Regions from separate parts of the Kineococcus rugosus genome, predicted to be linked through region 1. Evidence: riboswitches for the same ligand, from Rfam matches in the RefSeq annotation. Region 1 holds a riboswitch; each other region holds the start of a gene.
What was found. A riboswitch is a leader RNA that binds a small molecule or an ion and turns the genes downstream of it on or off. The one in region 1 is predicted to bind S-adenosylmethionine.

Region 1 (2,934 bases):
CGAGGACCTGTCGGGCTACGACCCGGACGGCCCGCTGCCCGCGCACGACCCCGTCATCGAGGACATCGACGGCACCCGCGGCGCGCACCGCGCCGGCAGCAACGCCCGCGACCTCGCGCGGCAGTGGCGCGCGGTGGCCGAGGAGAACAAGTTCTCGCTGCGGGAACTGGTGCTGCACCACTCCTCCGAGCGCGGGTTCGCCGGGACGGCCTCCCAGCTCGCCGACGAGCTGACCTTCTGGGTCCGCTCGGGCGCCAGCGACGGGTTCAACATCACGCCGTACCTCGTGCCGTCCGGGCTGGACGACATCGTCGACCAGCTCGTGCCCGCCCTGCAGGACCGCGGGGCGTACCCGAGCGAGTACGTCGGCACGACGCTGCGCGAGCACCTGGGGCTGCGGCCGCCGCTGACGCGCCGCTGAGCCACCACGGACGTGCGGGCCCCCGGGACACCTTCCCGGGGGCCCGCACGCGGTGCGCGGCTCGCCGTCACCCCTGCCGGGCGGTCTCGTCCCGCAGCAGCTCGCCGAGGTACCGGGCGATCTCCCCAGGCCCCGAGCGCGGCGCGACGGCCTCCACGGCGGGGTTGTAGTTCGTGTTGGTGTTCACGTCGTACGTGACGGTGCGCCCGTCGGCGGTCTCGAGGAACTCGATGCCGGCGATCTCGATCCCCGCCTCGCGCAGCAGGTCCGCGTACCGCCTGATGAGCGGGGTGTCGGCCGTGACGTCCCCGCGCAGCGAGAACAGCCCCTGCGGGCCGTCCACGACGCACGCCTCGAGGGCCTGCCCCGAGGTCGGGACCTCGCACGCGTCGGCCGGGCACAGCTCGAAGCTTCCCGCCGAGGTGTCGACCCGCACCGCGTACACGAACTCCCCGCCGACGAACTCGGCGCGGGTGATGAACGGCTGCGCCGAGCGCAGGTACTCCTGCAGCAGGGTGATGCCGTCGGCCGGTTCCTCGAACTCCGGGGAGGCGACGTGCGCGTCGAACTCCTCGTGGGAGTCGAACCGGCGCACGCCCAGGCCCTTGCCGCCCTGGTTGTGCTTGGTGATGAACGGCACGTCGAGCTCCCGGGTCCGCCGCGACAGGTCGTCGCGGCCGAACACCGCGAGCGTGCGGGGCACGTCGAACCCGTGGCGGCGCAGCAGGGCGTGCTGGGCGACCTTGCTGACCTCCAGCTCCACGACCGGCGTGCCCCCCACGACGCGCCGCCCCCAGCCCTCCAGCCAGGCGAACACCGCGCGGGTGTACTCCTTGGTGCGCTCGTGGCCGCGGGTGTGCGCCGACGCGCTCAGCCGCGACCAGTACACGCCGGGCGCCGGTTCGGCGTCCAGGTCCAGGGAGCCGTCGGTCAGCAGCACCTCCTGGAACGGCACACCGGCGGTGCGGAACGCCGCCTCGAACGGCGGGAACCACTCGGGGTTCTCGTGGACGACGTGCACGCGCGGCTCGGTGCCGGTCGCGAAGGTCCAGCTGCGGGTGTCCTCGACGGTGGTCACGGGTTTCCTCCGGTGCTCGTGCGGGGCGTGCGACCAGGGTGCCACCCCGGCCCCGGGGCGCCGCCCGGAACCCCGGGGGACCGCGGGTGCTTGGTGTTCGGCCGGGTCGTGGGCTACTTTCGAGGTCGTCCATCCAGAGCGGCCGAGAGACCTGGCTCACCGACGTCGCAGCAACCCCCCGATCCGTCGGGCGAGGGTGCTTCCGCCAGGACCGATGGGAGTCGCAGCATGAGCGGTCGCACCGCACCGGGGAACCTCCTCGTCCGGCGCCGTCACGTCGACCTGGGACGGCTGAGCTCGGCGGTCTGTGCGGGGGTCTGACCCCCCGTCCGTCGCGGCGACGCCCGCGGACGTCCACTGCGCCGGTCCCCCGGTGCGGCCCCCCGGAGACCCCTCGTGCCTGGTACGACCCGCCCCACCCCCCGCTCCCTCGGCATCGTCGGTGCCGGTCCCCGCACGCTGGTCCTGCTGCAGCGCCTCGGCGCGCGGTGGACCGCAGCCGGTGACGAGCGCCCCCTGGACGTCCACGTGGTGGACCCCTTCGACTCCGGCGCCGGCCGCGTCTGGCGGGAGGCCCAGGACCCGCTGCTGTGGATGAACTCGCGGGCCGCCGACATCAGCGTGCTGCCCGACGCCTCCGTGACCGGGCTGACCGGGCCCGTCCAGCACGGTCCCGGCCTGGCGGAGTGGGTCACGCAGCACCGCGCCGACCTCGTGCTCGACGCGGCCGCCGCCGGGGACGACCTGCTGCGCGAGGAGGTCCTGCGCCACGAACCCGGGTCGTTCACCTCACGCCGGCTGGCCAGCCGCTACTTCGCCGACGCCTGGCACCGGACCCTGGCCGGGCTGCCCGCCGGGGTGCGGGTCCACCGCCACGCGCGGACGGTCCTCGACCTCACCGACGACCCCGCCGACGGCAGCCAGCACCTGCACCTGGCCGGGCTGGAGGGCACCCTGCGGGTCGACGCCGTGCTGCTGGTGCAGGGCCACCTCGACGTCCGGCCGGGGCCCCGCGAGCGCCGGGTCGAGGCGTTCGCCCGCACGCACGGGCTGGCCTACGTCCGTCCCGGCTACACCAGCGACCAGGACCTCGACGTGCTGCGGCCGGGCGTCGACGTCGTCGTGGTGGGCATGGGCCTGGCCTTCGTGGACCTGGTGGTGCGGCTGACCGAGGGGCGCGGAGGGCGGTTCACCGAGAACCCCGACGGGAGCCTGGAGTACCGGCGCAGCGGACGCGAACCGCGGCTGCACGTGGGGTCGCGGCGCGGGGTGCCGTACCGCGCGAAGATCGGGTACGCCACGCCCACCGACCTGGGGCTGCCGCGCTACTACTCGGCGCGGGCCGTCGAGGCCCAGCACGGCGACGCCCCCCTGGACCTGCGGGTCGACCTGTGGCCGCTGATCGCCAAGGAGCTGGCGGGCGCGCACTACCGCG
Region 2 (2,934 bases), on a different contig from region 1:
GCCGGTGGTGCGGTGCTGTGGCGGCAGGGCTCGCCCGCCGCCCGCCGCCGCGCCGACGCGCTGGGTTTCACGGAGGGCTCGGTGTGGACGGAGGACTCCGTCGGCACGAACGCCATCGGCACGGCCCTCGTCGTGGACGCCCCGGTCCACGTGTTCGCGGCCGAGCACTACGCCGAGACGCACCAGCCGTGGACGTGCGCCGCGGCTCCCGTGCACGACCCGGCGGGCCGCGTGCTGGGCGTCGTGGACCTCTCCGGTCCGGCCGCGACCGTCCACCCGGGGACCCTGTCGCTCGTCGCGGCGACCGCGCGGGTCGCCGAGCTGGAGATCGCGGCGCTGCACGAGCGCCGGCACCGGCCGCTGGCCGCCCTCACCGGTCCCGGCGTGCTCGTCGTGGCCCGGGACGGGTGCGTCGTCGGGGGCGCGTCGGCCGGTTCCCCGGTCACGGTCCGCGACGGTCGCGCGGTCGTCCCCGGGGTGGGGCGCTACACCGCCGAGGAGGTCCCGGGGGGCTGGCTGCTGCGCGCGCCGGACCCCGCGCACGTCCCCGCCCGCCTCGAGCTGACCGGGACCGGCGTCCGGTGGTGCTCGCCGTCGAGGACGGTCGAGGTGCCGCTGTCCCCCCGGCACCGGCAGCTCGTGGAGCTGCTCGCGGCCAGCCCGCGGGGGCTGTCCGCGGCGCAGGTGGCGCAGCGGCTGTTCGGGGACGGTGCCCGCGCGGTGTCGGCCCGGGCCGAGCTGTCCCGCCTGCGACGGCTGCTCGGCCCGGTCCTGGCGTCACGTCCCTACCGGCTCACCGTCCCGGTCGGGGAGCGCTGAACCCCACCGCTCAGACGGGGACGGGGGCCGTCGCGGCGGCGACGGCGTCGTCGAGCTCGGCCCCCAGCCCCAGGTCCTCCCCCGCCACCAGCCGGGCCTCGAGCTCGCGCACCCGGGGGATGACGAGCTCCCCGAACGCCTCGACCTCCTCCTTGACGTGCAGGAAACCCAGCAGCAGCAGGTCGACGCCGACGAGCCGGTACGCCAGGACGCGGCGCGCCACCTCGTCGGGGGTGCCGACCAGCCCGGTCCGGAACCCGTCGTTGTACTGGACGAGGTCGCGGAACCCGCTGTCGGCCCACATGCCCTTGCCGTCGCGGGTGGAGTTCCCGGCCTCCTGCACCGCGGCGCCGAACCCCTCGACCTTGGCGCGGTCGGCCTTGGCGATGATCTCCTCCAGGACGGCCTCGGCCTCCTCGCGGGTGTCGCGCACCAGGGCGAACCCGTTCAGCCCGAACCGCACCGACCGGCCGTTCGCGGCGGCCAGCGCGCTGACCTCCCGCACCCCGGCGGCGGCGTCCGCGATCGACTTGCCGTTCATGAAGTACCAGTCCGAGACACGGCCCGCCATGGCCTGCGCGGCGGTGGAGTTCCCGCCCTGGAACACCTCGGGCGCGGCCGTGGGCTGCGGGCGGAAGGTGATGTCGGTGGCGTTGAAGAACTCCCCGGACTGGCTGTAGCCGTCCTGGCTCCACACCCCGCGCAGCAGTTCGATGAACTCCTCGGACTGCTTGTAGCGGTCGTCGTGCTCGTGCCAGGTGACCCCGAGCTGCGTCGCCTCGTCCTTGAACCAGCCGGACACCACGTTCAGCGCGAGGCGGTTGCCGGTGAGCTCCTGGGCGGTCGCGGCGAACTTCGCCAGGACCCCCGGGTGCCAGAAGAACGGGTGGACCGCGGCGATGACCTTCAGCCGCTCGGTCGCCAGCAGCAGGGCCAGGGAGAACGACGTCGACTCGTGCTGGGCGTCGGCCCCGTAGGAGGCGAGGTAGCGCACCTGGGTGAGGGCGTACTCGAACCCGACGCGCTCGGCGGCGCGGGCCACCTCGACGTTGTAGGCGGGCTCGTGGCTGGTGCGCTGCTCGATCGTCGAGACGACCAGCCCGCCGGAGACGTTGGGGACCCAGTAGGCGAACTTCAGGGGCTCGTGCAGGGACATGACGCGGCCGCTCCTCCATCGGTCCTGGCGGTAGCACCCCCCAGGGGGGGGTTGCTGCGGCATCGTCGAGCCAGGTCTCTCCGCCGCTCTGGATGGGATCGGTGCACCCTACCCCGGTGACGGGCCGGCGCGCCGGGGAACGCCGACGCCGCTCCCGGTGACCGGGAGGGGCGTCGGCGTTCGGGCGGGGCGTTCGGACGGGGCGTTCAGACGGGGGTCGGCACCACGCCGGCCAGCACCAGGCACGAGACCGCCAGGACGACGAGGATCGCGACGTCCAGCCCGCGCGAGCGGACCGCGAGCGCCCCCGCGACCCGCACCGGCAGCACCAGCCGCAGGACGGCGGCGACGGCCAGGTCCGCCCCGAGCAGCACCCCGCCCGGGGTGGGGCCGGCCAGCAGCGTCAGCACCAGCGCGAGGACGATCCCGCCGACGAGCGTCAGCAGGACGGCGTTGCCCGGGGTCGGGACGCGCTCGGTGGTCACGGTGCCGACGCTACCGGCGGGTCTCAGTGCGCGAAGTGGCGCGCGCCGGTGAAGTACATCGTGACGCCGGCCTTCTCGGCGGCCTCGACGACCTCGGCGTCGCGGATGGAACCGCCCGGCTGCACGATCGCCCGGACCCCGGCGTCGAGGAGGATCTGCGCCCCGTCGGCGAAGGGGAAGAACGCGTCGGACGCGGCGACCGAGCCGGTGGCCCGGTCCGCGCCGGCGCGCTCGACGGCCAACTTGCAGGAGTCGACGCGGTTGACCTGGCCCATGCCGACGCCGACGGAGGCGCCGTCCTTGGCGAGCAGGATCGCGTTGGAGCGCACCGAGCGGACCGCGCGCCAGGCGAACTCGAGGTCGGCCAGGACCTCCGGGGAGGCCGCCTGACCGGCCGCGAGCGTCCAGTTCGCGGGGGCGTCGCCCTCGGCGTCGACGGCATCGAGGTCCTGGACGAGGACGCCACCGGAGACG
Region 3 (2,934 bases), on a different contig from region 1:
AGGTTGAACTGCTGGAAGATCATCCCGATTCTCGACCGGGCCGCGCGCAGCTCGCCCTCGGACAGCGTCGTGAGGTCCTGGCCGGCGACGACGACGCTGCCCGAGGTCGGCTTCTCCAGGGCGTTGATCAGCCGCACGAGCGTCGACTTCCCGGCGCCGGAGTACCCGATGACCGCGAGGACCTCGCCCTGCGCGACTTCCAGGGAAACGGCGTCGACCGCCGCGACGGAGGACCCGTCGCGGCGGTCGAAGCGCTTGCTGACCTCCGTCAGCGCGATGAGAGCGGTCACTTGCCCGCGGCGGCCTTCGCGTCGGCTTCGACCTTCGCGGTCTCCGCCTGCAGGTCGGCCGCGGAGGTGTCCTGGACGACCGCGCCGGGGTTCTCCTGCAGGAAGACCTCCTGCACGGCCGGGTCGTGCCACAGCGCCGCGAGGTCGAGGTACGTCTGGTTGCCGGTGTCGGCCTTGCGCGCGGTGAAGATGTTGACGTACGGGGCGGCGGCGGCCGCGGACGGGTCGTCGGCGACGATGATCTGGTCGTCGGTGAGCTTCGCCTTGGTCGCGTAGTCGTTGTTCACGATCGCGGCGACGACCGACCCGGACTGCAGGGCGCTGGCGGTCTGGTCGGCGGCCACGGTGGTGACGTCCACCTTCGCGGACTCGATGTCGCTGGTCTTGGAGAACGCGTTGCCGCCGTCCTTCAGCGTGACCAGGCCGGCCTCCTGCAGGACGAGCAGACCGCGGGCCTCGTTGATGGCGTCGTTGGGGATGGCGACCTTCGCGTTCGCCGGCAGTTCCTCGACGGACCCGGCGGTGAGGGAGTACAGCGGCAGCGGGTACACGGCCGTGGCCCCGATGGGCTGCAGGTCGTCGCCGGAGGTCGCGTTGTAGTTCGCGAGGTACTGGATGTGCTGGAACTGGTTCAGGTCCAGCTGCTCCTGCGACAGCGCCGGGTTCGGCTGGCTGTAGTCGGAGAAGTTGACCAGCTCGACGTCGACGTCCAGCGTCGACTTCGCGAGCTCGGTGTACGTCGTCCAGTACTGCTGCGACTTGTCGGCGACACCGATCTTCACGGTCTTCGCCTCGCCGGCTCCCGCGGCGGTCGTGCTGGTCGAGTCGTCCCGGTTGCCGAGGACGAGGGCCACGACGACCACGGCGATCACGACGACGGCGGCGACGAGGCCGATGAGCAGGCCGCGGCGCTTCGGCTTCTCGGGCAGGGCGGGGGCGTTGGACACGGGGGACACTCCGGAGGTCGTACGGGCGGGCGCGCGGCTCGCAGGGCTCCCGTGATCGACCGGCGTCCGGCGATCCGCGCTTGCCGGACGGGTCCGTCCGGCCAGGTCCTCACCTGGGGCACCCCACCGCGGAGGAGGGTTGCCGGACAGCTAGCCAGGGCTTTCCGCTGTCACTCATGACCTGGGAGGACTCTAACACCGGCTGTCTGACAGCGTGGACGGTCCCGCCGATCCGCCCGCGCGGGGGTCAGCCGCGCGCGGGGGGCAGGGCGTGGGGCAGGACGACGGCCTGCGCGGCGACGGTGACGCCGGCGGTCGTGGTCAGCGACGGGCTGCCGTGCAGGACGTACCCGTCGGCCAGGGCGGCGCTCACCTTCTCGCAGAACGACCGGTCGTCGGGGCCGGTCAGCAGCCGGTAGGCGAGCTTCTGGGGGGCGTCCTGGGGGGTGGGGTCGCTCATGCGCCGAGGCTACCGACGCCCAGCCCGTCCCGGGCGGCGCGCAGGTCCAGGTACCCCAGGGCCACGTCGGCCAGGGCGTCGGCCCGCCGCGTCGGCGCCCCCGGCGCCCAGCGCTGCTCGTCGTATTCGCGCGCCGCGCGGCCCAGCGCCCCCAGGCTGACCGCGAGCTCGCGGTCCAGGCGAGCGGCCAGCTCGGCGGGCGTGGGCGGGTCCGGGCGCAGGCCCTCGCCGTCCCCGGCCCGCAGCTGCCCCAGGACCTCGTGGTCGGTGCCGTCCCCGACCGTCCAGAACCGCACCGGCCGGTCGACGAGGTGGTTCCACACCGGCGCCCGCGCCGACCGGAACGTCAGGGTCACCGGCCGGGTCGCCAGCCCCGAGGCGGCCAGCCAGTGCCCGGCGGCCGGCGGCTGCGCGCCGTGCGCGCAGTCGGCCTCCTCGGCGTTCGTCACCAGGGCCACCCGCACCGCCCCCGCGTCCTCGAGCACGTCGCGGCGCGGGCCCAGCAGGGCGCCGAACACCCACGCCTCCTCGACCCGCAGCCGCACGATCCCGGCCGGCTGGCGGCTCACGTGCGCGCAGCGGTCGGCGACCTCCTCCAGCGTCCGCACCGCGGTGGTCCACTTCACGTCGGCCAGTGTGGCCGACCCGGCGGCGAGGTTGCGGGCCGGGCCGTGGCCGGGCCTAAGCTTCGCCGGTGGATTCGACCGAGCTCAGAGCCCTGCAGAAGCCGTTGAAGGACTCCTACCGGGAGGACCCCGCCCAGGCGCTGGTCCCGGCCCGGGCGGTGGCCGTCCTGGACGGGCAGTCCATCGGCGTCTCGGTCGACGGCTTCGCCGGGACGACCCGCGCCGGGCTGCACCCCGCCGCCGGCGGCGACGGCACCGAGGCGTGCTCGGCCGACATGCTCTGCGAGGCCGTGGCGGCCTGCGCCGGGGTGACCCTGCGCAGCGTCGCGACGGCCATGGGCGTCGAGCTGCGCAACGCCTCCGTGGCCGTCGACGCGCACTGGGACGCCCGCGGCACCCTCGGGGTCTCCCGCGAGGTCCCGATCGGGATCACCGACGTCACCATCACCTTCGACTTCACCTCCGACGCCGACGAGGCGACGGAGGCGAAGATGGTCTCCCTCGCCGAGCGGTACTGCGTCATCGCGCAGACGCTGCAGGTCCCGCCGAAGGTCACCGTCCAGCGGGCCTGACCGCCGCCCGGGCGGTGCGCGGCGGCGGGAGCCTCAGCG
Region 4 (2,934 bases), on a different contig from region 1:
TCAAGGAGCTGCGCGCCAAGGGTGAGCAGCACCCGATCGAGGCCACCGGCCGCGAGCTGCGCAAGCTCATGGCGTGGGTGAAGTCGGACAACTCCGACTACGTCGAGGGCTCCGCCGCCCGCTGACCCGCGAGCACCGGGACCCCCGCACCCCTCCCGGGGTGCGGGGGTCCCGTCGTGATGGGGGTGCTCAGCCCTTGAGCTTGCGGGTGAGGCCCACGACGCGCTGCACGAGGTGGTCCAGCGCGGTGTTCGTGACGTCGCCGACGGGGATGTCGTTGGCGCCGCCGGTGACGTGGCTGACGCCGTAGGGGTTGCCGTCGACGAACTTCGAACCGTCGGTGTAGCCGGGCGGGACGATGATCCCCCCGAAGTGGTAGATCGTGTTGTACAGCGCGATGAGGGTGGTCTCCTGGCCGCCGTGGGCGGTCTGGGAGGCGGTGAAGCCGGCGTAGACCTTGTCGGCCAGCTGGCCCTGGGCCCACTGCGGGCCGAGGGAGTCGATGAAGGTCTTCAGCTGCCCGGCGATGTTGCCGTAGCGGGTGGGGGAGCCGAACAGCACCGCGTCGGCCCACACGACGTCCTCGGCGGTGACGCCCGGAGCGCCCCTGCCCGCTTCGGCCTCGGCGGCCTGCTCGTCGGTGGCGGCCTTCTCCCCGCCGGTGGGCTGGCGCTGGACCTGGCGCAGCCGGACCTCCGCGCCGGCCTGCTCGCCGGTGGCGGCGAGCCTCTCGGCCATCGTCCGGACCGTGCCGGTGGCGGAGTAGTAGACGATCGCGAGCTTCACGTCGCTCACTGGGGCCTCCCGAGTCGTTGAACGTGCAAGTGTCAGGGGCCAACCTAGCCCGCTCCCGTCGCGGACGCACCCGAGGTGTGTCACGTTGGGCGCCGGAGGAGGTGGCCGTGCCCACACGCAGGACGACCCGGGCGGCGACCCCGGCCGCCAAGGACTGCGCCGTCTGCGGCCGGACCATCACCTGGCGCAAGAAGTGGGAGCGCGACTGGGACGCGGTGAAGTACTGCTCCGACGCCTGCCGCCGCCGGGCCCGGTCGTCGAAGGACCTCGACGCCGACCTCGAGGCGACGCTGCGCCGGCTGCTCGACGAGCGGGGTCCCTCCAAGACCGTCTGCCCCAGCGAGGTGGCCCGCGCCGTCGGCGGTGACGACGACTGGCGCGGGCTGGTGGAACCGGCGCGGTCCGCCGCGCGCCGGCTCGTGGCCGCCGGCGAGGCCGAGATCACCCAGGGCGGTCGCGTCGTCGACCCCTCGACCGCGAAGGGCCCGATCCGGGTGCGACGGCGCTGAGGGGCGGGCGCGGCTCGTCGCCGTGCTCGACGTCCTCTCCGGCGGGCGAGCCCGGTGAGGGGTGACGACGCCGGCGGGTTCGTCGAGGGCACCGGGTTCCGCCGCCCCCGATCGTGTGAAGCGCTTGACAGGTCGGCGTCGCGTGCCCTCCACTGGGGGAGCCATCCAGAGCGGCCGAGAGACCTGGCTCGTCGACGCCGCAGCAACCGCCCTCCCGGGTAGGTGCTCCCGCCAGGACCGATGGGAGAGGAACCCCGATGGAGCACGCACCGCTGACGCGACGTCTCGTGATCGACCTGCTGCGCGGTGCCGGGACGACCTGTCGGGCCTGACCGCCCCGACGTCCTCGAAACCGCTCCCGGAAGGTCCCGCGATGCCGCACGTCCCGCACACCCCCCTGTCCTTCGCCACCCAGCAGGTCCACGCCGGGGCTGAACCCGACCCCGTGACCGGCGCCCGCGTCACCCCCGTCCACCTCACCGCGGGGTTCGTCTTCGACGACTTCGAGCAGGCCCGGGCCCGCTTCGCCGGGGAGGACGACGGGTACGTCTACACGCGGATGGCGAACCCGACGACGGCCGCGGTGGAACGCCGGCTCGCCGTCCTGGAGGGCGGCACCGACGCCGTCCTGCTCGGCACCGGGCAGGCCGCCCTCACCGTCGCGCTCCTGGGGATCCTCGGTGCCGGGGACCACCTCGTGGCCGCCGCCGACCTGTACGAGGGGTCCCGCGGGTTGTTCCTGGAGAACTTCGCCCGGCTGGGCATCGCGGTCGACTTCGCCGCCGGGCCGCAGGACTGGGAGCGGCTCGTGCGCCCCACCACCCGCGCCTTCTTCGCCGAGTCGGTCGCCAACCCCAAGAACACCGTCCTGGACCTGCCCGCCGTCGCCGCCGTCGCGCACCGGCACGGCGTCCCCCTCGTCGTCGACAACACCTTCGCCACGCCCTACCTCCTGCGCCCCCTGGAGCACGGGGCCGACGTCGTCGTGCACTCGGCCAGCAAGTTCCTCGCCGGGCACGGCGCCGCCCTCGGCGGGGCCGTGGTGACGGGGGAGGGTTTCGACTGGAGCGGGTTCGGCCACCTGACCGCACCGGCCGGCGTCCTCGGCGGCGTGAGCTGGGTGGACCGCCACGGCCCGCACCGCGCCTACGTCGAGCACACCCGCGGTGTCGTGGCCTCCCGGATGGGACCGGCGATCTCCCCGTTCAACGCGTTCCTCGTGCAGCAGGGCCTGGAGACGCTGTCGCTGCGGGTGGCCCGGCAGAGCAGCACGGCCGAGCACCTCGCGCGCTGGCTGCGGGAGCGGCCCGAGGTGGTGGCCGTCGACCACGCCGCCCTGCCCGAGCACCCCTCGCACGCGGTGGCCCGGCGCCTGCTGCCCCGCGGGTCCGGCGCGGTGTTCTCCGTGACGCTCGCCGGTGGACGTCCTGCCGCGCAACGGTTCGTCGACGCCGTGCAGCTGTTCACCCGGATGACGCACGTCGGTGACGTGCGCTCCCTGGTCATCCACCCGGCCAGCACGACGCACGCCCACCGCACCGAGACCGAACGGCTCCAGACCGGCATCTGGCCCGGGTTGCTGCGGTTGTCCATCGGCCTGGAGGAACCGGCCGACCTGGTCGCCGACCTC

Region 2: it holds a riboswitch for S-adenosylmethionine, as region 1 does, so the genes downstream of both, sfnG (dimethylsulfone monooxygenase SfnG) here and ACRYM6_RS16860 (FAD/NAD(P)-binding protein) in region 1, are expected to answer to the same signal.
Region 3: it holds a riboswitch for S-adenosylmethionine, as region 1 does, so the genes downstream of both, ACRYM6_RS18195 (MetQ/NlpA family ABC transporter substrate-binding protein) here and ACRYM6_RS16860 (FAD/NAD(P)-binding protein) in region 1, are expected to answer to the same signal.
Region 4: it holds a riboswitch for S-adenosylmethionine, as region 1 does, so the genes downstream of both, ACRYM6_RS04090 (O-acetylhomoserine aminocarboxypropyltransferase/cysteine synthase family protein) here and ACRYM6_RS16860 (FAD/NAD(P)-binding protein) in region 1, are expected to answer to the same signal.

What each region holds. Positions count from the first base shown of each region.
Region 1 is NZ_JBJLSJ010000030.1:42,491-45,424, forward strand. Features, by position in the region: gene ACRYM6_RS16850 (NtaA/DmoA family FMN-dependent monooxygenase) at 1-421, shown strand, start outside; gene ACRYM6_RS16855 (ATP-grasp domain-containing protein) at 489-1,499, opposite strand; SAM riboswitch class I at 1,626-1,720, shown strand; gene ACRYM6_RS16860 (FAD/NAD(P)-binding protein) at 1,896-2,934, shown strand, end outside.
Region 2 is NZ_JBJLSJ010000014.1:32,754-35,687, forward strand. Features, by position in the region: gene ACRYM6_RS09895 (GAF domain-containing protein) at 1-819, shown strand, start outside; gene sfnG (dimethylsulfone monooxygenase SfnG) at 830-1,975, opposite strand; SAM riboswitch class I at 1,988-2,074, opposite strand; gene ACRYM6_RS09905 (DUF3017 domain-containing protein) at 2,182-2,460, opposite strand; gene purH (bifunctional phosphoribosylaminoimidazolecarboxamide formyltransferase/IMP cyclohydrolase) at 2,484-2,934, opposite strand, start outside.
Region 3 is NZ_JBJLSJ010000035.1:25,799-28,732, forward strand. Features, by position in the region: gene ACRYM6_RS18190 (methionine ABC transporter ATP-binding protein) at 1-290, opposite strand, end outside; gene ACRYM6_RS18195 (MetQ/NlpA family ABC transporter substrate-binding protein) at 287-1,246, opposite strand; SAM riboswitch class IV at 1,309-1,419, opposite strand; gene ACRYM6_RS18200 (DUF1737 domain-containing protein) at 1,485-1,697, opposite strand; gene ACRYM6_RS18205 (DUF7711 family protein) at 1,694-2,323, opposite strand; gene ACRYM6_RS18210 (OsmC family protein) at 2,392-2,895, shown strand; gene ACRYM6_RS18215 (purine-cytosine permease family protein) at 2,929-2,934, opposite strand, start outside.
Region 4 is NZ_JBJLSJ010000005.1:95,042-97,975, reverse strand. Features, by position in the region: gene ilvC (ketol-acid reductoisomerase) at 1-125, shown strand, start outside; gene ACRYM6_RS04100 (flavodoxin family protein) at 190-795, opposite strand; gene ACRYM6_RS04095 (DUF3253 domain-containing protein) at 903-1,304, shown strand; SAM riboswitch class I at 1,463-1,568, shown strand; gene ACRYM6_RS04090 (O-acetylhomoserine aminocarboxypropyltransferase/cysteine synthase family protein) at 1,678-2,934, shown strand, end outside.